One region of the Nostoc sp. MS1 genome, then DNA from elsewhere that is predicted to be linked to it. Evidence: riboswitches for the same ligand, from Rfam matches in the RefSeq annotation. Region 1 holds a riboswitch; each other region holds the start of a gene.
The links. Region 1 has a riboswitch for cyclic di-AMP ahead of ntrB (nitrate ABC transporter permease). Riboswitches for the same ligand answer to the same signal wherever they lie in the genome.
Positions count from the first base shown of each region.

Region 2: another riboswitch for cyclic di-AMP. It lies ahead of NSMS1_RS27635 (hypothetical protein); the one in region 1 lies ahead of ntrB (nitrate ABC transporter permease).
Region 3: another riboswitch for cyclic di-AMP. It lies ahead of NSMS1_RS23230 (glycosyltransferase family 4 protein); the one in region 1 lies ahead of ntrB (nitrate ABC transporter permease).

Region 1 covers NZ_AP023441.1:5,688,816-5,696,827, forward strand. The annotation lists gene NSMS1_RS24470 (RNA polymerase sigma factor SigF) at 1-45, shown strand, start outside; gene bchD (magnesium chelatase ATPase subunit D) at 193-2,229, opposite strand; gene NSMS1_RS24480 (Uma2 family endonuclease) at 2,429-3,016, shown strand; gene NSMS1_RS24485 (HNH endonuclease) at 3,481-3,717, shown strand; gene rnc (ribonuclease III) at 3,802-4,488, shown strand; gene NSMS1_RS24495 (sensor histidine kinase) at 4,557-5,744, opposite strand; cyclic di-AMP (ydaO/yuaA leader) riboswitch at 6,128-6,383, shown strand; gene ntrB (nitrate ABC transporter permease) at 6,480-7,331, shown strand; gene NSMS1_RS24505 (ABC transporter substrate-binding protein) at 7,429-8,012, shown strand, end outside.
Region 2 covers NZ_AP023441.1:6,383,802-6,391,813, forward strand. The annotation lists gene NSMS1_RS27605 (DUF192 domain-containing protein) at 504-1,025, opposite strand; gene NSMS1_RS27610 (hypothetical protein) at 1,324-1,518, shown strand; gene NSMS1_RS27615 (restriction endonuclease) at 1,688-2,281, shown strand; gene NSMS1_RS27620 (DNA-methyltransferase) at 2,292-3,287, opposite strand; gene NSMS1_RS27625 (helix-turn-helix domain-containing protein) at 3,324-3,569, opposite strand; gene NSMS1_RS27630 (NB-ARC domain-containing protein) at 3,706-5,181, shown strand; cyclic di-AMP (ydaO/yuaA leader) riboswitch at 5,264-5,473, shown strand; gene NSMS1_RS27635 (hypothetical protein) at 5,816-6,058, shown strand; gene NSMS1_RS27640 (hypothetical protein) at 6,156-6,509, opposite strand; gene rppA (two-component system response regulator RppA) at 6,789-7,463, shown strand; gene NSMS1_RS27650 (transposase) at 7,607-7,957, shown strand; gene NSMS1_RS27655 (transposase) at 7,923-8,012, shown strand, end outside.
Region 3 covers NZ_AP023441.1:5,371,580-5,379,591, reverse strand. The annotation lists gene NSMS1_RS23250 (hypothetical protein) at 1-323, shown strand, start outside; gene NSMS1_RS23245 (hypothetical protein) at 345-737, shown strand; gene NSMS1_RS23240 (tetratricopeptide repeat protein) at 902-3,277, opposite strand; gene NSMS1_RS23235 (hypothetical protein) at 3,927-4,154, shown strand; cyclic di-AMP (ydaO/yuaA leader) riboswitch at 5,447-5,600, shown strand; gene NSMS1_RS23230 (glycosyltransferase family 4 protein) at 5,728-7,005, shown strand; gene purB (adenylosuccinate lyase) at 7,180-8,012, opposite strand, start outside.

The DNA of each region.
Region 1 (8,012 bases):
TTAATTTGTTATTTACAACCCCAAGCAATGCCAACAGGTTCATAGTCAATAGTCAAAAGTCCATAGTCCACAGTTTATTTACTAATGACCCCTCCGGGGTTCGCCAGTCGCTCATGGGGGAAACCCCCTTCGCGTAGCGTCTCGTAGAGAAGACCGCGCTGGCTCACTATTGACCATTGACTAATGACTAATCTAACGAGATTTTAAATCAGCGATCGCCCCTTTAGTCATGGCAGCAATGGCTTTATCGGTGGCTTTTGGCAGATGATAATATTTACCTCCTGATGTTTTTGCTAATTCCTTAGCAAAGCCAGTGGAGACAAATTTACTTTCAGTATCTATAACGAGTAACTGCATCCCCAAAGCGCGAATCCTGGCGGCGATATCTAATAGTTCCGCTTTGATGTCTGGTTTCTCTCCTGGTTCTTGGGGTTCACCCAAGGAACGCGACAAGGGAATATTTCCCCGTCCGTCGGTGATAGCGACAATCACAACTTGCCCAATATCTCCACCCATCTGGGCATTCACACCGACACGGACAGCTTGGGTTAAACCATGCGCTAGGGGTGAACCACCGCCACAGGGTAATCTTTCTAAGCGGTTTCGTGCTAAAGCGATAGAACGGGTGGGTGGTAATAAGACCTCTGCTTGTTCTCCCCGGAAGGGAATTAAAGCTACTTGGTCACGGTTTTGGTAGGCTTCGGTGAGTAGCTGCATGACTGCGCCTTTGGCTGACTGCATCCGGTTTAAAGCCATTGAACCAGATGCGTCTACTACAAACACTACTAACGCCCCGGCTTTGCGGACTAAGCGTTTTGAGCGAATATCACTCTGTTCAACAATTACCTTTCTATCTGGCTGTCTTTCTCGCCGTGCTTTTTGATAAGGTGCAGCCGATCGCAGGGTGGCATCTACGGCAATCCGCCGGACTTTACCCTTGGGTAACATGGGTTTAATATAGCGTCCCCTGTCATCGGAAAAGATGATGCTGCGACTACCAGATTTACCTTGACGCTGTGCCATTTGCGCGAAATACAGCACACTGTTATCTAAAATTACACCCTCTGGGTCGAAGATAAATTCTTCGGGTATGCTGGGGGGTTCTTGCTGTTCTTGTTCTTCCGGCTTGTCGTCTTGTTCTTCTTCCTGTTCTTCTTCTTGTTGTTCTTCTGACTCGTCCTGGCTTTGTGGTGGTGGCGGCGGTGGTGGGGGTGGTTGGTCTGGTGGCGGTGTCTGGATGACTGTTGCCCGTGGTACAATTACTAACTCTACAGCCCGACGCAAATCATCAGCATTGACAGTGGTGCGTCCATCTAAAGCCGCAGCCGCTTTGGCAACTCGTACAGCAAATAATTCGGCGCGATGTCCTTGTACAACGCCGCGAATGGCTTCATCTACTAAGTAAGCAATTTGTTCTTGGGTGATGGTAACTTCTTTCAACCATTCCCGCGCCAGGATGATTTGAGTTTTGAGCGAGTCTAAATCTTCGTTGTATTGTTGGAGGAAATCTTGGGGAGATTGGGAATAGGCGATCGCTTGCTCTACTGCTGCTACTCTTTGATCTAATCCGAGAACACCATCAGCAGAGAGGGCGATCGCAATTCTATCTAATAAATGCTCTCTTAAGGCTCCTTCTTCTGGGTTGTAAGTAGCGATAAACAGGGATTTACACGGATGCTGGAAGCTGATTCCCTCCCGTTCGATTTGGTTGCGTCCTTCGGAAAGTACGGTTAATAGTTGATTGGATATTTGGTCATCTAATAAATTTAGTTCATCTACGTACAGTACACCCCGGTTAGCTGTGGCGAGTAACCCTGGTTGAAATACTGTATCTCCTTGTTTGACTGATTGTTCCACATCCACGGAACCAAGGAGTCGGTCTTCTGTCACCCCCAGAGGAATTTGGACGAAGGGTGCGGGGATAATCTCCGTGGGGACATCCTGAATATTTTTATCAGCATTCTCCGCTATTAAGTAATCATCCCATTCTTCTGGGCGGCTGGGATCGCAGTTACTTAATGAGCCTTTAACAACTTCAATGGGTGGGAGTAAGGCGTGGATAGCACGCGCCATGACAGATTTTGCCGTACCGCGACGACCTGCGATCGCTACTCCACCCAAACCAGGATCGACGGCTGCTAATAGCAGGGCGAGTTTGATGGCTTCTTGACCGACTACGGCTGTCAAGGGAAAAGCAGTTATTGTGGGATTTAAAGTAGGCGCAGGCATGGTTTGCAGATGATGATGAGCAAAAGTATAGTCTTGTCAAGACTTTATAACTAGGAATTTTGACTCAGCAGTCAGCAGTCAACTGTCAACCGTCAACACTTTCAAGCTAGTCTCGGCTTTTAGCATATCAATTTCTGGCACATTTACAATAAGGGTTATAGGATATTAGGGCTTTATGCTGTCTTAGAGGTAGGATTTTATGAGTATTGCTCAAGCTAAACGCTTCACACTAGGCGAGTACCACAAACTAGCGGAATTAGGCTTTTTTCATGAGGACGACCATATTGAATTAATTAACGGGGAAATCATTCAAATGGTAGCTAAGGGTACAGCGCATGAAACTTGCTTACGCAACTTACTGAGAGAACTACCCAAGTTAGTTGGTGATAGGGCTACTTTACAGTGTCAAGCGCCAATTACTTTACCGCCTAACAGCCAACCAGAACCAGATTTTGCTATTGTCAAAAACAGAGATGACAACTATCTATCTGCTCATCCTAGCCCTAGTGATATGTTGCTGGTAATAGAAGTTGCAGATTCTTCTTTAAGTTATGACCAAGACATTAAAATACCTCTGTATGCCAAAGCTGGTATTGCAGATTATTGGATATTCAATTTATTTGATAATTACTTAGAATCTTACAGTGAGCCTTATCAAGATAATCAAGGAAAATATGGTTATCTCAACAAGCGGATTGTGTTAGCTACGATGGCGATCGCTTTACCCTGTTTCCCTGATTTGTCCCTTGATTTAAGTAGAGTATTCCCAGCAAAGCTAAACATGTAAGCTTTTTGGGCTATAGCCGAGCTTCCGTAAAAAAATTTACAAACGTTATATTGACATTAACTTAATTACTATGTAAGTCTAGATATAGACAGTAAAATAACACCATCTTAAAACATAAATTTTGGATGTTGTCTCAGCAGCAGAGTTCCTTGTTTCTTACCAAGCTTTGTTTCCTTCCATCGGCTGAAAATTTAGCCAAAGCCAAGTTAATTACTTAACTTGACATTTAACGGAAAGATACGATGATTGGTTGGATAAATGTTCAGAGGTAGGAATGAAGCAAAACTGGGTGGGAAGCCAGGAGTTCTACGGTTGAGACATCAGCTAAATCAATGGTTGAATAGCAAACTCAATTATAGAGAAAGATTTAGTTTTAATCTCTTCTCTAAATAAAATTTGTTATGGCATAGATGCGTGATATTCCAATGCTGTTACAAGCAACAGTAATAAGGAAAATCAACTCAATGAATCCTAAACAGAAGCGCAATAAAAAGCAGCGTCTTATTGATTTATTCGGCTCTCAATGTTGGTGGTGTTCTAAGAGCTTACCGCAAAAAGATTTAACAATTGATCACCTTTTGCCTAAAAGTCGTGGTGGAACTAACTCTTGTGAAAATTTACGGCTTTCTTGTTTTCCGTGTAATAATCATCGCGGTAACAGCCTCTACCCACCTAACTACAAAAGTCTGAACTATTTCTAGATAGCATTCAGTTTTTTAATCTCCTACATCATAGGGTAGGTATCTTGCTTGCCCTTGATTATTCATTAATTTCTAATAGATAAAATGCACGAAATTCTCAAATTCAATAATGAAAAACTTCTCCGCCAAGCACTCACACACCGTTCTTATGTAAATGAACACCCAGGCGAAGATGTACAAGATAATGAACGCCTAGAATTTCTCGGTGATGCCATATTAAATTTTTTAAGTGGTCAATATCTCTATGATAAGCATCAGGATAAAGGAGAGGATGAATTAACCCGTCGCCGTTCTGCATTAGTAGATGAAAAACAATTAGCTAAATTTGCTATTGAAGTAGGGTTAGATTTTCGGATGCGTTTAGGACAAGGCGCAATTCGAGATGGTGGTTTTCAAAATCCTAATTTACTTAGTAGTACCTTTGAAGCAGTTGTTGGCGCTTATTACTTAGATAATAATTCTAATATTGAAGTGGTTCGTGCTATAGTCAAACCTCTTTTTGATTCTGTACCCGAACAAGTTGTTGTTGGTCGTTCTAATGTAGATTCAAAAAATCGCTTTCAAGAGTGGGTACAAAGTACAGGTATTACAAATCCTCCTAAATATGATACAAAACAAATAGGCGGCCCCTCTCATGCACCAGAGTTTGTTGCTAAAGTTTTGGTGGAAGGGAAAGAATATGGTGAAGGTAAAGGACGCAATAAAAAAGAAGCAGAAAAAGCTGCGGCTGAAGATGCACTCATGAAATTGAAAAAGAAAGGACTGTTATAAAATCAACCTCTTTTATTAAAAAACCTCCGTGCAACTCCGCGCTGAACTCAGCGTTCCTCTGCGTTTAATTAAACCTCTACTGTCAGAGGAAAAGTCACTGTAAAAGTAGAACCCACACCTTCTTGGGAAACTAGGCTAATTTCCCCTTGCAATAATTTCACTAGGCGGACAACTATTGCTAACCCTAAACCAGTGCTATCAGGTGCGTAAGGACGAGATTGAGAAGTAACACGAAAATAAGGTTCAAATATCTTGGTTTGATCTTTTTCGGCAATACCAATTCCTGTATCTGAAACTGCGATCGCCCATTTTTCACTATCCACTACTTCACACACTATACTAATAGTGCCTGTCTCTGTGTAGCGAATCGCATTACTCACAAGATTTGTAACGATTTGTTGTAGTTGAAACCCATCTGTGGTTACTTCATTAGGCGCACGTTGCCAATCGACTAAGATTGATAAGTTTTTTTCAGATGCTAGAGGTTCCAACATTTCACAGACATTATGGATTAATTCTCTAGTATTAGTTGGTGCTACTTGCAACTGAATTTTTCCAGCTTCATAGCGCGACAGTTCTAATACATTATTAATTAAGCGTAATAAATGTCTGCCGTTACGTAATACACGTTCAATATGTTCTATATTAACTGGGTTATCTTTTGGAATTGTTCGTCTTTGTTGTCTCAGAAATAAATCTGAGTAACCAATAATTGCTGTTAAAGGGTGTTTAAGCTCATGCGCTAGTTGTGACAATTTATCTTCATTCGTACTGACTAAGCGTGTTAGTTCGTCATTATGTAGCCGTAAAGAAGCCTGGAGGTGTTCTAATTCGCGCAAGCGTTCCCCTACATAACTATGAAAACATCTGGCGATCGCTTCATCAATCACCGCGTCAATTAAACGCATATAACGAACAATCTCGGCGGGGGTTGCTTGTAACAAGTCAGTTTCCACAGCATCAAATATCACTTTTCTTAACAGGCGATACTCACGGGCAATCTCGGACGGATCAAAGCCTTGTTCAGCGCGTAGTAACCCATGTTTCCAACTGGCGGTGACAATGGATTTAATATCACTCTCCTGAGATTGAGACAACACTGTCACCATTGCCTGAAACACATCAGGTATATGATTCTTAATCGCTGTGTAGGATAAGTCATCAGCACTCTCAATCTGCCTGTCTTCACGAACTGCGGCAACCCATTTGGTGATGATAGTGTTACTATTGTCAGCCAGAACTTGACTAAATTCCATTCTCTTAAATTCAGCTACGCGATAGAGGAATTAATTCTATATGGAATTAGTTTAACTAGCGTAGTGGACATTATCATCATTGATGAGAAAATTCACCTACCAGATGATATAAATTTTGCATATAACAGTGAAAATGCTGATTAGCTCTTTAGTTGGATTGATTATTTTGAGTTTCTAAAAATAAGATTAAGTATGTTACGTCACTTAGATAGTTGTGATTATGGTTAAGCGCACTTAAGTACAATACTTACCATAACATTTATTTATAGTAGATTAGGGAAATATGAGTTAATCTAATGTAATTATATAAACAACATTTATCAATCGGAGATTGTTTTTCTGGCTTGAAGATGTTAAATTCTTTAGTACTATTATCTTGAATTAGAGTAAGTCAGCCTAATCCGACGCAATACAGTAATTAAAGTTGGAACGGAGGAACCACCTTGTGGGGCGTATCTCCAAATAAAGTGTTAACTAACGAGTCAAAAGTGAAGAATAACTCAATTTAAGTTATTTAACTCAGCAGGGCCTAAACGCCCTGCTACAGCTAACAGAACTCATTACTCAGCACTAAAAGGAGAGGGGCATCTCTCAGCCCTAGCCCGTCAGCTAACTTCGTAGGCATTGAGAGGAGACTGAAGAGACAGCATTTACTTAATGCTTAGTTCTCATCAGTGTCCGAGGCTGGTACTGCTCGTTTTTTCGTACCTGCATTGAACCTGTTGAGGGGGCATAATGATATTGCAATTAAATTTAGCAGCGATCGCAGCTGTTGCTAGTCAAGCTGCATGGAAAAAAACCAAGCCAATTCTCGTTAGGGATGTAGTCATACTTCCTGCATTGGGATTTTTAGGAATTATCTTGTTGTGGTGGATTATTGCCTTGGCAAATCATGAATTAATGCCAACGCCACCAGAGGCACTAGTTGCTAACTTGGACTATATATTAAACCCCTTCTATGAGAGAGGCCCTGGTAACTTAGGGATTGGTTGGTTATTAATAGCCAGTTTGCGACGAGTGTTAATAGGTTTTCTACTAGGTGCAGTAGTCGCCATTCCTTTAGGGTTTTTGATTGGGATGTCTAGAAGTGCGATGTTAGCACTCAATCCCATCATTCAAATCTTCAAACCCGTATCGCCCTTAGCATGGCTACCCATTGCCTTAGCTATCTTCAACTTAGCAGATCCCTCATCAATTTTTGTCATTTTTATCACCTCCCTCTGGCCGACTATTATTAATACGGCTTTAGGAGTAGCCAGCGTTCCCAAGGATTATCTCGATGTGGCGCGAGTGTTGGAAATGCCCCGTTGGCGGAGAATTACGAAAATTATTTGGCCTGCCAGCTTACCCTATATTTTTACAGGCTTACGCATCAGTTTGGGTATTGCTTGGCTAGTCATAGTTGCGGTAGAAATGCTTACAGGCGGTATTGGGATCGGCTTCTTCGTTTGGGATGAATGGAGTCGTTTGAACCTCAGTTCAGTCTTCCTTGCCGTCTTGGTTATCGGCTTAACTGGACTCATCTTAGATTTTGCCGTCAGCAAACTCCAAGAATTTGTCACTCATCGCCCGACAGCGAATAACTAAGGGTTATGTACTTGTTTGTAGTAAGCCCTTTAGTGCTTTGCAATTAAGGACTAAAGTCCTTACTACGAACAATTTGAAATTACGAATTAGCCACAACATGAATAATCATCACTGGACTCGACGAGACTTTATCAAAGGCATAGGAGCCACCACAGCCGGAGTTAGTTTATCATCCTGTGCCATCTCAGGGGATAGATCCGCCAAAGGTTTGACAGAGGAAGCTTTGGCGGTGAAACCTGTAGTGAAATCCAGCGACTTAGAAAAACCCGATATAGTTGTGGGATACGTGCCTGTAAATGATTGTGCGCCATTTGCGATCGCCTGGAAAAAAGGTTTTTTTAAAAAGTATGGTTTAAACGTCAAACTCAACCGCGAAGCTAGTTGGGCTACCTCCCGCGACGGCATAATATTTGGTCGTCTTGATGCTTCCCCTGTGGTATCCGGTGCTGTTACCAACGCACGTATTGGTGCAGAAGGTGCGCGTCACGCCCCTTTGTGCGCCGCCATGACAATACATCGTCACGGGAACGCTATGACAATGAACAAAGCCATGTGGGATTTTGGCTTGCGTCCTTGGTATGAATATCAGCAGCAATATGGCGAAGGGGCGTTAGAAGCCTTTGGTAAAGACTTTCGCGGCTACTTTGATAAGCAGTCAGCAGAAAACAAAGTCTGGGCGGT
Region 2 (8,012 bases), 690 kb from region 1:
AGTGTGTTTTCTGGTTCCTTGTGGTTAGCAAATATTACTTCACTAGTGAATATACGATTACCGGATAATCACATGAGCAAATTTTGTTAAATTCTTTAAACAGAGCCGTTTTTTGAGAAAATCTAGAAAATGATAGCTAATACTAGCTGTCACTTTATATAGATGATTTATTCTCCAGCTGTTAGTTGCTTTGGTCAAATAGGTTTCATCTTTTTTTACTTTAGTGCTTGGCTAAAAGACACTTTAAGTAATTAAGATTCCATAGCTAATACTGCCTTATCAACAACTAGTTACACTTATGCCAAAAGGAAGATTTTTTGCCTAGAAATTCTCTAGGCTGAAATTTTACTTACGGCGCTGTAGAATTTGCTGTCCTGAAATCATACTAGATACTAATCTCATAATTTGTATTTTACGTATATTTAATATTTTTTTTACACCAACCTTATAAACTAGAAATCTGTTTTTTCCTTGATTACTAAAGTTTTAAGGAGTTAGTGCTATCACTTACTGGAGTTCAAAAACTCAATTTTAATACTATCTCCAGTCCGCAACTTTAACTCAGATGCCCTACCTGAGCGTAATTCAATTACTGTATCGATGGGGACGTTAGGGCCATAAGTAGGACAAGGCTCACTAGCACAAGGAGGTGCAGCCGTTTCTATATACTTCACCACACCGTTTTGCAAAAAGACCATATCCAAGCCAACGGGTACATTTTTCATCCAAAATTGTACTGGTTGTGGTGAACCAAAGGGAAACAGCATTCCTCGGTTATCTGGTAACGCTGGACGATACATTAGTCCCATTTGTTGCTGTTCTGTTGTCCGTGCTACTTCCAGGTCAATGATTGTACCATTTGGAACAGTTGCTTTGGCAGAAATGGGTAGTGTTTGTCCTGCATTGGTCAGTACCGCAGGCGGTGAACTGGCATTATCTGCCGGAGGTTTGGCTGTATTTTGCGAAGAACAAGCCATGAGTAAAATACTGAAAAGAATGGGAATTAAAGTTAACCAACGTATCATACAATTTTTGATTTTGTAATTTAGACTTCGATTTTACAGAAATTAAACGAAAAAGCCCACAACTACTAGTTATATTTTTTGCCACGGCTAAAAATTAGGGGCTGCAAATGGCGTATGCTATCAAGCAGATACCCATACTGCCAAAAAATCATCTTTAAGTTTTCCCACGCTACCTTTATCCAAGGCAGTAGAAAGGTAGGCTGAGAGAAATTTTAGTGGTTTTTTCTAAATTTCGTAGTTTGGTAAATATTAAGCAGGGATGGGAATAATACCTACAATCATTATCAAGGTGATACCAATGGAACAATACCTAAAAGATGCAATAGGTTTACATGACCCTCAAGTTACACCAGAGCCACTACAAAAATTAGATGTAGAACCGCAACCACAAGTGACAATCTACGATTTTGCTGAACTCCTGTCAAAAAACGAACCACCAAAATTTAAAGGTTATCATACTGAAACTCTGATAATAAAGATTCAGTTATTATAAGCAGGCGATCGCTCCCTCACTTCAGTCAGCATTAGAAGTTCTACATCAAAACTACTGATTGATGTAGAACTTCTGGTGAGATGGATTTAAAACAAAGATGCGATCGCACTTATTCTTCATTTTTATTTCGCCATTTTTTAAGATTCGATAGCACAGTCGCCTATTTCTTATGAAAATTGTTCAAGAGGTTTCTTTAATCAATATTGGGAGTTTTGCAGAATCTAGCGATTGGTCTATTGTTCGTGCTGAAATTCATGATGCTATCTCTGTGATTGTTCATCCTCCAGGTACATCCAGCTTTACTATTAATCCAAAAAAGCATGGCAATGGTGTTAAACCTATTAAAGAAGCTTGTATGCTTGCATTAAAAGATAGATTTGACTGGAGGTTAGAAACTGCAATTAATTATGCAACAAAATCTCCAGGAAAAGTTGATGCTACAAAAGTCATCGAAAATCATCTTTTTGCCCTTGAGTGGGAAACTGGGAATATTTCCTCTAGTCATAGAGCCGTTAATAAATTAGTTCTCGGATTACTACGTGGTATTTTTCTAGGTGCTGCTTTAGTACTTCCTAGCCGGAGACTTTACCCATATTTAACTGATAGAATCGGTAACTATGAAGAGTTAGAGCCATACTTTGATGTTTGGCGGTCTGTTCAGTTATCAGAGGGTTTTCTGGCAATCTTTGTCATTGAACATGATCAGTTAGATAGTAATGTACCAACCCTTACTAAAGGAACAGATGGTCGCGCGTTAATTTGAAGCTTATTATCTATGTTGTATAGGGAATTGATAGTTGTGAGGCTGTGATTTTTCTTTGCTTAGATTTCTTACTTCCTCTTGCTGATTCCCATTGTTCAATAATTCCGTTAGCTAAATCAGTTAATCTTTCTACTGCTGGCATAGTATCACCAATTTCTGAACCAATCCAGTAACGTTTTAACTTTTCCGCCGCATAAAATGTAGTACCAGAACCACCAAATGGATCAACTACAATTTGCCCCGGATTCGATGTCATTGCGATGATTCTTTCTAACATAATAGGGGCAAGTTCGTTAGGAACTCTCTTTTTATGCTGACGATGCCTAACTGGGGGAATATCTGTCCACATTTCTTCTGTTAATGTCCATAAAATATCATTAGAGTCTGCTTCAGAAGCATCTTCCCAAACATCTTCCGGCGAATCCCAAACATCCATTAAGTTGATACCTTTTTCGTTAAGTTTTTTGCGATGTCCTCCATAATCACGAATTTCTCCACCGCAATGTCGGCAAACTTGAATTGGTGTATAAACTTTATTAAAGACGGCTGGTTCACCTTTAGTGTAATAAAGTAGTCCGTAGTGAGCGGGAGACATTTTCTTACCTCTAGGAAAAGCTTTTGGCATTCTGCAAGCTATCCAATGTCGAAAACACATTCCTTGACGGTTGAGATATGCACCATATTCAATACACCATTGAGGTAGGTTAAATATAAATAAACTTCCACCATTCTTAAGTATACGAATGCTCTCACTTAACCATTGTTGTGACCATATTAAATATTTATCAGCATCCAAGCGATCGCTTAAACCTGCTCCATATTCCTTACCCAGATTAAAAGGTGGGTCGGCAAAAACTACATCTACAGACTCATTCGGTAATGATGACAAAAATTGCAAACAATCTCCTTGATAAAGGATTCCATACTCACTGAGATAAACCTGTTTTAATCCTTTTTGAGTCGCAAAATCAGTGGTAATCAGCTGAAAAGGGAGCATTGATGTCATCTTGATTACTTTTGTAATAGCTAGAGTCTACAAAGTCTATTGACAATTGTCAATAGACTTTGTAATAACAGTTGTAGTACGTGGCTGATAAGGTTTTCCAGTAGGTTGATTCTTATATCTATCTACTTCAGCATGTTCTATATAGTAGTAACGCCCAAGTTTGCAAGCTAGAATTTGACCATTCTTAATTAAGTCGTGTACTCGCTGACGAGAGACACCAAGTAATTTAGCAGCTTGAGCTACAGAAAGTAATTCATGACTATTGTTATCAGCTTCTGTCATACGTATAGTCTAGAATAAAGCTTGAGAACCACAGATAGTTTCTGTAGATATTGCATCCTCAAGCTTAACTTAAGTCTTGTAGAAGGAGTTGATTAATTAAGCCAAAATTGAGACAGTCAGCTTAGTTAACAGGTGTATGTCCAACTCCCTTAAGGCATCAACAGCAGGACTGGTAATTGTAGACAAGGCGCGTCAACGTCTGGGGTGGACGAAAACCAGCACAGCGCGTTGGTGGCAAGATGCACATACATCTAGGGCGACGTTACGGCGATTTTGGCAAGGCGATCGCATTCAGCAAGAAATCTTCATTGCTATCTGTCAAGCTGTCGGTATTCATAATTGGGAAACGATTGCAGATATACCTAATGCAGATGCAGAAGCTATTTCTACACCCTACTTTGATTGGGATGAAGCGCCTGATGTAGAAAGTTTTTACGGGCGGAGTAGGGAATTAGCACAGTTAGAACAATTGATTATCGCTGATGCGTGTAAATTAGTTGCTATTGTTGGTATCGGTGGTATCGGGAAAACTGCCCTAGCGTTGGCTTTAGTAGACCATGTGCAGTCAAAATTTGAAGGCTTAATTTGGCGTAACCTCCAGACTGCACCATATTTAAGTTCTCTCCTTGAGAGTCTTTTGAATATCTTGGGTGAAACTGTTATTGATAATATTCCACAAGCTACCACAAAACTCATTCACCTCTTGCAACAGCGCCGCTATTTGCTGATTTTGGATGGAGTGGAGGCTGTTTTTTCACAACCAGAATATAGTCAATTTTTGCAACAGTTAAGTAATAATCGCCATCATAGCTGTGTTCTGATTACCAGCCGTGAACAGCCAAAATTTATTAACGATACAAACACAGTCCGCAGCCTCACCTTAAAAGGTTTGCCAAAAACTGAGGCACTAGAACTATTAAAATCAAGAGGGTTTCCAGACAAAGAACTGGGACTATCAGCCTTAATTCAACTTTATCGCGGTCATCCTCTAGCCTTGAAGTTGGTGTCACCGTTGATTCAATCTGTGTTTGCGGGGAATATTGCGGCGTTTTTGCGCCAGAATACTGTAGTAATTGGCGATCGCTTACGTGCTATTCTCAAGCAGCAGTTTGAACAACTTGTTGATTTAGAGCAAGATATTCTTTATTGGTTAGCCATTTGGCAAGAACCTATATCTTTTGCTCGTTTACAAACCCATTTGGTGATATCTGTCGATCCTGCCACTCTTCTGGAAGGAATTATCGCATTAGAGAGGCGATCGCTACTGGAAAAATGGGTTGGTAGCGGTGATACATCATTTACATTACAACCTTTAGTGATGAAGTTTGTTACCGACGAATTAGTAGAAAAGGCTACCCAAGAAATTCAGCAAGTAGTGGAAAGTGGTGATATTCGCTATTGTAAAATACTACGAACCCATTGGTTATTACGTCCTGGTAGCGATGATATAGTAGGCGATCGCATCTTATCTCAACTCCGGGAAAAACTTTGGCGGGTATATGGTGCGACTCTGCCACAAAAGCTGGAACAGATTCTCCTGTTATTGAAAGATAAAACCCCTTTGGCAATTGGTTACATCGGTTGTAACTTAGCGTCACTCTCGCTGTATTGAATTGGTAGTGTGGATGCGATCGTATCTTTTTGTTTACCAATTTGTTATTTTATGTCCAAAAAAGTTAGTATTTCAGAGAACAAAAATCAGTCTGCCTAATCCATGCTTACCTGAGAAAGTTATCCACAAGGTCAGCTAGGAGCGGAGGAACCAAGTGTGGGGCGTATCTGCCAAAAAAGCTCAATTTAAGGTGTGAAAAGTAAAGTTCCCATCTTAGACTAGAGCATTGCAAGAGGGACATCTCTCAGTCCTAGCCCGTCAGCTAACTTCGTAGGCATTGAGAGGAGATTGAACGAGCGGCATTTATATCAATAATGCCTGTCGTCAGTATCCTTGGCTGGTATACGCTTCGTCCTACCTGCCCTTGTTCTGAAAGATAGGATTTATAGTCTATGTTTCTGGAATTTGAGGCTGGATTTATTGCCTTGAGGTACACTCGACTATGTTTTTCAACATAAAGCATCCAGTCACCCATATTACTTTTGATATCAACGCAGACACTATCAATAGTTAGTGTGGAAATCTTGTTTTTTTCGTAGGTGACATACAAACAAAGTGCATATTAATTATTTGCTCATTTTTGTATATTTCAATAGCTTATAGCGGTTATTTACTAACATTTTTAGGAGAAAAGATGAAAATCAAAAATCGTAATTTTTTCACTCATGTTAACTTTCTACCTGAGCATAAATTTAAGTTGATTGGAGAACTGGCAGGTAAAAAGCTTTTACTAATTGGTAGAACTAAAGCTTATAACGATCCCATTGTGGCAGCAAGTCATAGTAATGAGCCTCATCAAGAAGATTTATACGCTTACGACCTTTACGAATTAATGAAGTGTAATCACGAGCTAGTTAATCTGACTGGAGAAATTTAGCAACAGTAAAAAGCAGAGGAATAAAAGAAATTAGGGGTTTACAACTGTAAGCCCCTATGTTTTTAACGTAATAGTTGATAGTTAAGCTGTTGCACATTTAATGTTGATTATCTAAAGCTTGATAGCGGATTAATTCCTTAACTCGTTCTTGAGACAAGCCCAACTCTTGAGCCAGCTTGGCTTCTAGTTTGCTAGGTTCGGCGATCGCAAACTCAAATATTATGGTTTTGAGGGTTGAGTGATTTGTTTTGACACTTACAAGAGAAATTCCTTTAGATATAAGAATTTCAGCTTCAATTGCTATAATCTTTTTCTTCATCTGCCATGCCATTTGAGTATCGGCTTGGAGATATTTTTTGTGGTTGTAGGTTCGGCTGAGTATTTGATCGCCAATAAAACCACTTCCCAGCCAAAAAACCAACCCAATCAACGGCAAAGATAACCAAAACACAAGGCCTAATGTTCGTAAAACTGGAAAAAGTGAAAGTTGACGCATGGACAGGGTGTAGGGGTGTAGGGAACTGCGTTCGCTCTTGGCGTGCCGGAGGCATACCCGGAGGGCTTTAAGCAAGTGGCGTTGTAAGGGTATGAAGAACTAAACAACCATACTTAACCAAATCAACTACTTCCTTTATACCTTTATCCTTTTAATCATAGTTACTGACACTTTTGTGTCACTGTTGTAGCTTAATCTTAAAATTAGAAAACTACAGCAAGTAAAGCAAATCTGATGTTGATCTTACTGGTGGAAGACGATCCAGCACAGTTAGAGCCATTACGTACAGCATTGTTGAAGGTTGGGCATACAGTTGATGCGATCGCAGATGGAGAAACAGCCCAATGGTTCGCCTTTAATAAGAATTATGATTTATTGATTTTAGATTGGATGTTGCCCAAGTTAAGCGGGTTAGAACTGTGCCAAGTATATCGCAGTGCTGGGAAAGTTGCTCCTGTGCTGATGTTAACAGCAAAAGACACAGTTACCAATAAGGTGGCAGGTTTGGATGCTGGAGCTGATGATTACTTAGTCAAACCAGTGGATGTGTTAGAGTTACTGGCGCGAGTACGAGCATTGGGTAGGCGATCGCCAATGTGGCAAGGAGATAAAATCAGCTTGGGTAATTTGCACCTACATTTATCTAATTTGACTATTGAATATAATTCAGCTACAACTCAGCTTTCCAGCCGAGAGTTTCAATTGATGGAATATTTTATGCGCCATCCTCGGCAGATTTTATCCCACGACCAAATTGAGCAAGCTCTTTGGAGTTTTGGAGAAGAACCAGAAAGTAATGCAGTTACAACTTTAATTCGCCGCCTCCGCCAACGTCTGCAAGTAATTGATGCTAGAGATTCAATAGAAACAGTCCATCGTGTCGGCTATCGCTTAAATCCACCTGCATAAGACAGGCAGTTGACAGTTGTTTTTGCCTCTGCTCCCCTGCTCCTCTGCTCCTCTGCTCCCCCACTCCCTTTTTTCATGAACCTATCCCACTAATACCAGCAATATGATAATCTGCTGTTGAAAACGGTAAGTTGTATCAGGGTATGGCGGGGAAATTTGAAGGGTTAAGTGATATGGAGTGGAAGTTGTTTGAAGATATATTCCCCAAGGAACCAGAAAACAGAGGAAGGGGAATGCCTCATGCACCATTTCGTCATGTACTGAACACGTTATTGTATATATTGATAACAGGATGCCGTTGGTGTGATGCTCCCACAGGAGAAATCTGGGCATCAAAAAGTGCAGCGCACAGATGGTTGCAACGTTGGGAAACGGACGGAACTTTGGAAAGTTTACAAGCAAGGATACTAGGAATTGCAGAGGAAAGAAGCCTAATCAACTGGAATTACGGTGCTGTTGATGGGTCTTTTTCCCCCTGGCAAAGGTGGCGGTGAAGGCGTTAAGTACGGTCATAAAGGTAAGGGAATTTTAATACACACCTTAACTGAT
Region 3 (8,012 bases), 320 kb from region 1:
AATGGTTGAGAGTAAATGCTGATGAGAAAGCGGCACTTGATGAGACTATGACTAAACTCTTAATAGCGGCGGATACTGGACGACAGCTATCAAAATTGATTGATGATTATTCAAATCTAAGTTTTGATGTCATTGCTACAAGAGTCACGCAGATTATGGGGATAACAAGCAATCTTACTGGTAAAAACTATAGTAGCCTTAGAACTAGAATGAGAACTGTAGAAAGGGTGATTAATGAAGACCGAACATTAAGAGAATTTGTGAGTGATCTATCTTTGAGAAGAACACAACTGCAAACATCTAAACCGCAGCTATGTCAATGAACTTAATTTATATATAATTCTATGCAGAGTAATAATGAATTAATTAATAAATTACAAACCATACTTACCAAATTAAAAAATCTACCTAACAACCAAATAAAGATTGAGCAACTAAATCAAATAGAAACAGAATTAGCTAGTCTTTTGCCACAAATTCAGTTTGAATTGACAACCGCGAGAATCGATAGTAAATGGGATGATGCTAATGAGTATAGACAAGTGTATCAAGAATGCGAAAATGCCCTTGATAGTGTCAGAACTGCTATTTTTAAATCTACTATTATTGGCATTAATCAAGAAAATCTAATTGAGTTGCAGAAGATATTAGATGAAGTAAAAACTGCATCTAAAACTCAACAGCGTATTAAGCTAGTGATGTCTTCACTACGCTTGGTACAAAAGCTACTAAAATAATTGGTATGTACAATTATTGCCAAAATCCGGCGAATAGTAGAGGTAGAAGTATTAATGCCCCAGCAATTAAAACTGCGGTTCCTGGGTCAATTTTAATAAGGTTTTTCTCTGGTTTAGGCATTGCTTTTATCTCCATTGAGTTAATAATTTCAGTCTAACAAAATTTAACTGTTTTCTAAACGCGCCATTGCTATTTTTACTTTCTCTACTTGCTTAGGTGCAGGCATATCATTAAAAATAGCGATCGCAGCCTGAAATGTCTTTCTACTCTGGTTAACATCCCCCATCTTTTGATAAGTTAAACCTAACTGATAATATGCTTTAGCTAAGTTACATTTATCAGATACCGTATTCATATGGCTGATGGCTTCTAAATGTTTAGCGATCGCTCCTGTAAATTCTCCCTTTTCTCGATATAATGAGGCTAAACACGATTTAGCCCTGGCTTCTAAAAAGCTAAACTGATTTTGCTGACAATGGTTAATAGCTTGATGGCACATTTCCCAAGCCGTTTCTATCAAGCCTAAATTTTTATAAGTCAAACTCAGAAATAGTAAACTTGTGCCTATTCCCCAAGAAGTTAATCTCTCATTTACTAACCCAGTTTTGGCCTCTTTTAACATAGACTCTACATTTTCATTCTGTCCTACAGAAGAATCTAAATAAGCCAAACAACACAAAGAATAAACCACATATTGGTAATAGTTTTTGTCTGTTGCTGCTAAATTCTTTACATAGTGAAAAATCTGGATTGCCTTATCAATTTCCCATAAATCTGTATAACATAGTCCTAAATTAAAACTACTAGATATTCTCTCTTGCAGAAAGCCATGTTTTTCTGCAATTTCATTGGATTTATAATGGCAGTCCAATGCTGCTTTAATATTACCTACTTGGTGATAAGCTCTACCCAGTAAGTTATATAGTATATTTAAATGGTAATCAGAATCTAGTTTTTCAATTAAGCGATTAATTACAGCAATCAACGTTTCTAATAAACCCAATCGGTTAAATAAAACCCCCAAAGATATTCTATTATCCCATTTATTTGGTCTACCACGAATAATTACATTAGCAGCTTGCTCAAAATCACCAATTTCCATGTAGTGATGATAAGCCTCTAATGCCATCAAAGCATCTTGGGGATTTTCGACTTGAGTAACGCTATTATGCCAAAATTCGGCAGCTTTTTGGTGAGTTATGCGCCATTCTCCACTTTGTCTTAATCTGGCGATCGCTTCTGTAGCTATGACTGGATGTAACCAATATTTCCCTTTACGAAATTCTATCAATAAACGGTCTGTCAAATATTTAATTACTCGTCTAGCTTGTTCTTCAGGGACATCCCAAAGTAAACATTGTAACCCTTGAATATTTACATGGCTCACATCTTGATAGCGATAGCATCCCAAACGGCAAAGTAAACGATATGCTTCACTATCCATCTGTTCTAAACGGTCAAATTGACTAGCAACCAAGTTTTTTAGTTCTGGTTCAATTAATAAATCATTTTTATTCTCTCGCCAGTAAATATCTGCATCGCCTTCAAAATCTGTGGTGATTGTACCACTAATAATCTGCATAGCTTTAGCGTTGCCACCATAAGCTTTGCACATTTCACTCAATGCTGTAGAGTCAGATTTAATTTGACAACTAGCACAAAACTTGAGCCAACTTGACTCATCTAAACCCCCCAGAGAATAGAAAGCCACATCTACCCCAGATTCATACAGACGTTCACGACTGGTTATCAAAGTGATAGATTGAATGCTAGGGTCTGCTAAAACTCGTAAAAGCTCTACATAAGGACGACGAGAAGTAATAATACGTCCATTTCTATCTAAAGCAGACTCTAAATTATCAATTAGAACCCCTATCTTGCAGGCTGCATCCCTTAGTTTGCGCCGCAACCTTTCTAAATTAATACCGAACTCTTTACCAGGTTCTTCGTTAAAATCAACCCTCAGCCATTCCTCAACCACACTCTCCACAGACACAATATTTTGGCTTTCCTTAGCCATCCACAACTCTAGTAAATAATAACCTTGCGTTTTCAAATATCTACGCGCCAGGGTAGTCTTACCAACGCCGCCTTCGCCTTGGATGAGAATAATCTTTGCGCCTCGGATTACGTAGTTATTCAGCTCGACTATTTCGCGATCACGCCCCACAAAGTTGTAATCTAGTTCTGGTGGCTTGCCATTATTAACGACTGGACTTAAAATAGGCGACATCTTCGGCAGTGTTTGCGATGGGCTACGCCCTGCAATATGCGATCGCCCAAATCTCTGAACTACTGAAAAAAAGTTAGATTTCGAGACTTTTTCCCCCAACACATCTGTTAATATTTGCCAAAGTTCCGCACCAACTGCTTTCAAATGTGCTTCTGTGTAACCACAAATGTCAGCAATATTTTGATAAGTCCGCCTTTCATCCTCCCATAAATTACGTAGTAATGTTCTCTGCGCTGTATCTAGATGTTCCCCTGTTGTCTGAAAAACCAAAGTATCCAAAAGCTCTAAAGCTTCTTCTGCACCCATTGATCGCCTGACTGTATCACTTGTGCTTAATTATAACTATATTTTTAGAATTTCTCTTTCGGCAGTCATACCCCAAACTACTTTTTCCTACCCAGTAGGGGAGTAAATCTCTTACTTTATCCGACTGCAAATTTCCTAACATTGTATTATGCTTGTAATCAATACAGGCAAAGTTAAGTTAATTGCCAATGGAGATACGGTTGAGGAGAGATTAAAAGAGTAAAGCTAATACTTTTGGCTTACTCATAAAGAAGGGTCTGATGACTAAATAATTAATGATTTGCGATTTTAAATTTTAGTTTTTTAATCCAAATCAAAAATTATAAATAAATTCATTAGTCATCACTTAATTAGACTAAAAAAGCGGTAGGTATTAACTGACTAGATTCTGTAGAGCGTGCAAATATTGATATGTTTTTCCACCCTACAGGAGTGTAATCATAATTATTGAGCATTTGTCCAAGATAGCAAAAATGTTGATACACATGTCTGCCTTAAATGTGGTGCTGTTGAGTTTGTTACATCCCCACCCAGTGTTAATTAATTGGGAGAAACAAAACGATAAACCACAAGCATAACCTCGGTTTATCCGTTGAGATAAATAGCTGATTTGTCCCGAAATATATCCACCATTTATTGAGATAGAGTCATGACCACAAATAAAGACACCCTGTTATTTCGTTTAGTTGCTAAGTCAATCAAATACTTTTTGTTGATGCTTTTTGGTTTTGCTATTGCCTACGTTATTTCTAAAGTTTTAGGTACTGTATACATCAACAGTATGCTAGTTGCCATCTTACAAGCTGTGTTCGGGCCTCTTGCAGTTATCTTATTGTGTTTAATTACCATCATGGTAATTGTGGAATCTGTACGTTAATGATTAGGTAGTGTAGTTAGAGTAAAGCTAGTATAAATCATGAGTAAGATTTACTGGCATTACTTGAGGAATCATTTTCCTGTATCTGCACTATATAGCCTTACAAACTCTATTCCTTCTCGATCATAAGACTTTTAGTCAAGATAACAGGTTTAGCACTACTACTGGCTGGTATTTTATTTCTAGGTTACAGTACTTACTTCAATTCTAGTAAGTATCCTTGTTGTGAGCGAAATACACTATTTTTGAAACAGATGCTTCTGAATTTAGGAAACCCTTGAGATTTGTTGACTGGTATTACTTTTTCCCAGGCCATTTAGTTCCCATTTCAGTCAATGCAGAGAAACAGAGATAGATAATAAGTAACGCTACACCTGCAAAAAAAGCTAATAAGTCATTATCCATAGAATAAAATACTATACTATTGCTCTTTATTTAGTTCAAGCCTAGATATTCTAAATTATTATGGCATTTTTCCTGTACACAAGCGAATGAACAATAAGCTTAAGCTCTTGCATGTACGGGTTTTGCAACTGATGAAGATAACAAAAAAGTCCGCTCAAGCGGACTAGCGTAGAAGGGTCAAATGATCGAAATTGACTATGAGATTTTAAAATCCCTTCTCTATTTTTAGCAGCTTGTTCTTAAAAATCAAGCATTAGAACATAACTATTTAGACATAATTCCAGTAATTATGTCTTTTGATATATAGATTGTTATATATTTTCAACTATTTATAGATGGTAACATCTGTCAATATCCAGAAGATGTATATTTTAGATAAAATTAAATATATTTATAGCTTCATCCTCATTAACTAAATTTTTCATTTTAATATTTTTTTAATATTTACAGATATAAAATCTCAAAAATTTTGTTTTTATTCATCGCCGTAGACTATTAAAATGTCAAGCGGATAAGTTTGTGTGTTTTTAAGCGAATACTATAAGTATTGCCTGAATTGTTGCCATTGCCTGACAATATCCACAAATTCCTACTGCCTGCAACCTTTTCTACTACCTATTCCCTATTGAAAGACAGATGCTAACTAAACTAGTATAAAATTAAGTACTATGATGGAAATATATCTTGAGAAAGTTGAACAACCTAGTGCCATCCGGTTAATATCATGACTATAGAAAATAAATTTTCTAGCCAAAGATTGCTTACTCTAATCTAATTTATGATACTTTCCTTAAGGTATTAGCAAATAGTTTAGAGGCAATTTAAGACACGTTTGTTCTGTGATTCATTGACTATAATTGCGATCGCAAGTATAGTATAAGCAAATGTCAATCAGTCAGCCTAATCCTGATATTTGCCTTATAAATTAAGCAAAATCAGGAGCGGAGGAACCAAATTCGGGGCGTATTTTGGATTATCCAAAAAGAACATCTCTCAGTTCTAGCCCGTCAGCTAACTTCGTCGGCATTGAGAGGAGATTGAACGAACAGCATTTTTTAACCATAATGTCTGTCGTCAGTGTCCTTGGCTGGTAGCTTTCCGCTTCGTTTAGCCTGTCCTCAAATCTTATATATGAGGCAGGAGTAGTTGCCTTGAGGTGAAGCTCACTATGTTCCAAACTAACACACATCGGATTGCGCTGATTTCCGTTTCTGGAGACCCAGCTGTAGAAATAGGTCAAGAAGAGGCTGGTGGTCAGAATGTATATGTTCGGCAAGTAGGTTATGCACTAGCCGAAATGGGTTGGCAAGTTGATATGTTCACCCGCCGTATTAGTCCTGACCAAGCGGCGATCGTTCAACATAGCACTAATTGCCGGACAATTCGATTAACAGCCGGGCCAGTTGAGTTCATTGGACGAGATCACGTATTTGAATACTTGACAGAATTTGTTGATGAATTACAACGCTTCCAAGAGCGTCAAGGTTATACTTACGAACTCATCCACACAAATTACTGGTTGTCATCCTGGGTGGGTATGGAGTTGAAAAAGCGCCAACCTTTAGTGCAGGTGCATACATACCACTCTCTAGGGGCAATTAAATATAACACTATCGCAGATATCCCCGCCATTGCTAGTCAGAGATTAGCTATAGAAAAAACTTGTTTAGAAACTGTAGACCGTGTAGTTGCTACTAGTCCTCAAGAACAGGAACACATGGAAACCCTAGTTTCTAAGAAAGGGCGGATTGATATGATCCCCTGCGGTACAGATATTGATAATTTTGGCGACATTGAACAGTCTGTCGCACGGGAAAAATTGGGAATTGCACCTGATGCCAAGATGGTATTTTATGTAGGTCGCTTTGATCCCCGTAAAGGTATTGAAACTTTAGTTAGGGCTGTTGCTCAATCTAGCTTGAGAGGTGAAGCTAACCTACAGCTAGTAATTGGTGGCGGTAGCCGTCCTGGTCAAAGCGATGGGATTGAGCGCGATCGCATTGCTAATATTGTTGCTGAATTAGGATTAACTGATTGCACCACCTTTGCTGGTCGCTTAGACCATGAAATTCTCCCCTACTATTACGCGGCGGCTGATGTTTGCGTCGTCCCCAGCCACTACGAACCCTTCGGTCTAGTTGCAATTGAAGCGATGGCCAGCAACACCCCTGTAGTTGCCAGTAACGTAGGCGGATTGCAGTTTACAGTGGTACCAGAAGTAACTGGTTTACTTGCACCCCCACAAGATGAAGCAGCTTTTGCCAAAGCTATAGACCGCATCATTTCCAACCCAACATGGCGGAATGAGCTAGGTGCAGCAGCTCGTAAGAGAGTCGAAACCACCTTTAGCTGGGACGGTGTAGCCTCTCAATTGAGTAAGTTATATACTCAGTTATTAACTCAAAAGACACCTGCAAAAGTGAAGAAAGAGGCTGTAGCAGCATAGTTAGAGTAGAGGGATGAGGGGGAATCATAATAAAAGATTATATCTTTACTCTCTTATCTGCCCCCCTTCGGGTTCGCAGTCGCCTGCGGTTCGCGTCAGCGTCTCGTCAGAGAGGGAAACCCTCCCGCAGCGCTGTCTCACCACTCCCTACTCCCTACTCCCCACTCCCCATTTCTAAATACCCAATCTTTGGAAAATCTGATCCAAATGTTTGAGATGTTGCTGTGGGTCAAAACACACAGCGATTTCTTCTGGCGATAAGATTTTAGCCACACGCGGGTCTTTAGTAATCAAATCGTGGAAGTTGCCTTCTGGCTTGTTCCAGGCAGCATGAGCGTTTTGTTGCACGATCGCATACGCTTCTTCTCGGCTGAGTCCCTTATCTACCAATGCCAGCAGCACTTTTTGGCTGAACACAACGCCGCCATAGCAGTTGAGGTTGCGTGCCATATTTTCTGGATAGACTAGCAGGTTTTTCACCAACTCGGTTATTTCTACCAGCATAAAGTGGGTCAAAATGCAAGCATCTGGTAAAACTACCCGTTCCACAGAACTGTGGGAAATATCCCGTTCGTGCCACAGGGCGACATCTTCTAAAGCTGCACCCGCATGACTTCTAACTAGTCGCGCCATCCCTGTCAACCGTTCAGAACGGATGGGGTTGCGCTTGTGTGGCATAGCGCTAGAGCCTTTTTGCCCCTTGGAGAAAAATTCCTCAACTTCGAGAACGTCTGTTTTTTGCAGATTGCGAATTTCTACAGCAAAGCGTTCAATAGAGGCAGCGAGTAAGGCTAGTTGCTGTACAAAATCAGCATGAATATCGCGGGAAATAACTTGGGTAGAGGCTGTATCTGGCTTGAGTCCAAGTTTTTGACAAGCGATCGCTTCTACACGGGGTTCGATGTTGGCGTAGGTTCCCACCGCACCAGAAATTTTACCTACTGCGATCGTTTCGCGGAGAGTTTTTAGCCGTTGTTGGTGGCGTAACGCTTCAGCCAACCAACCAG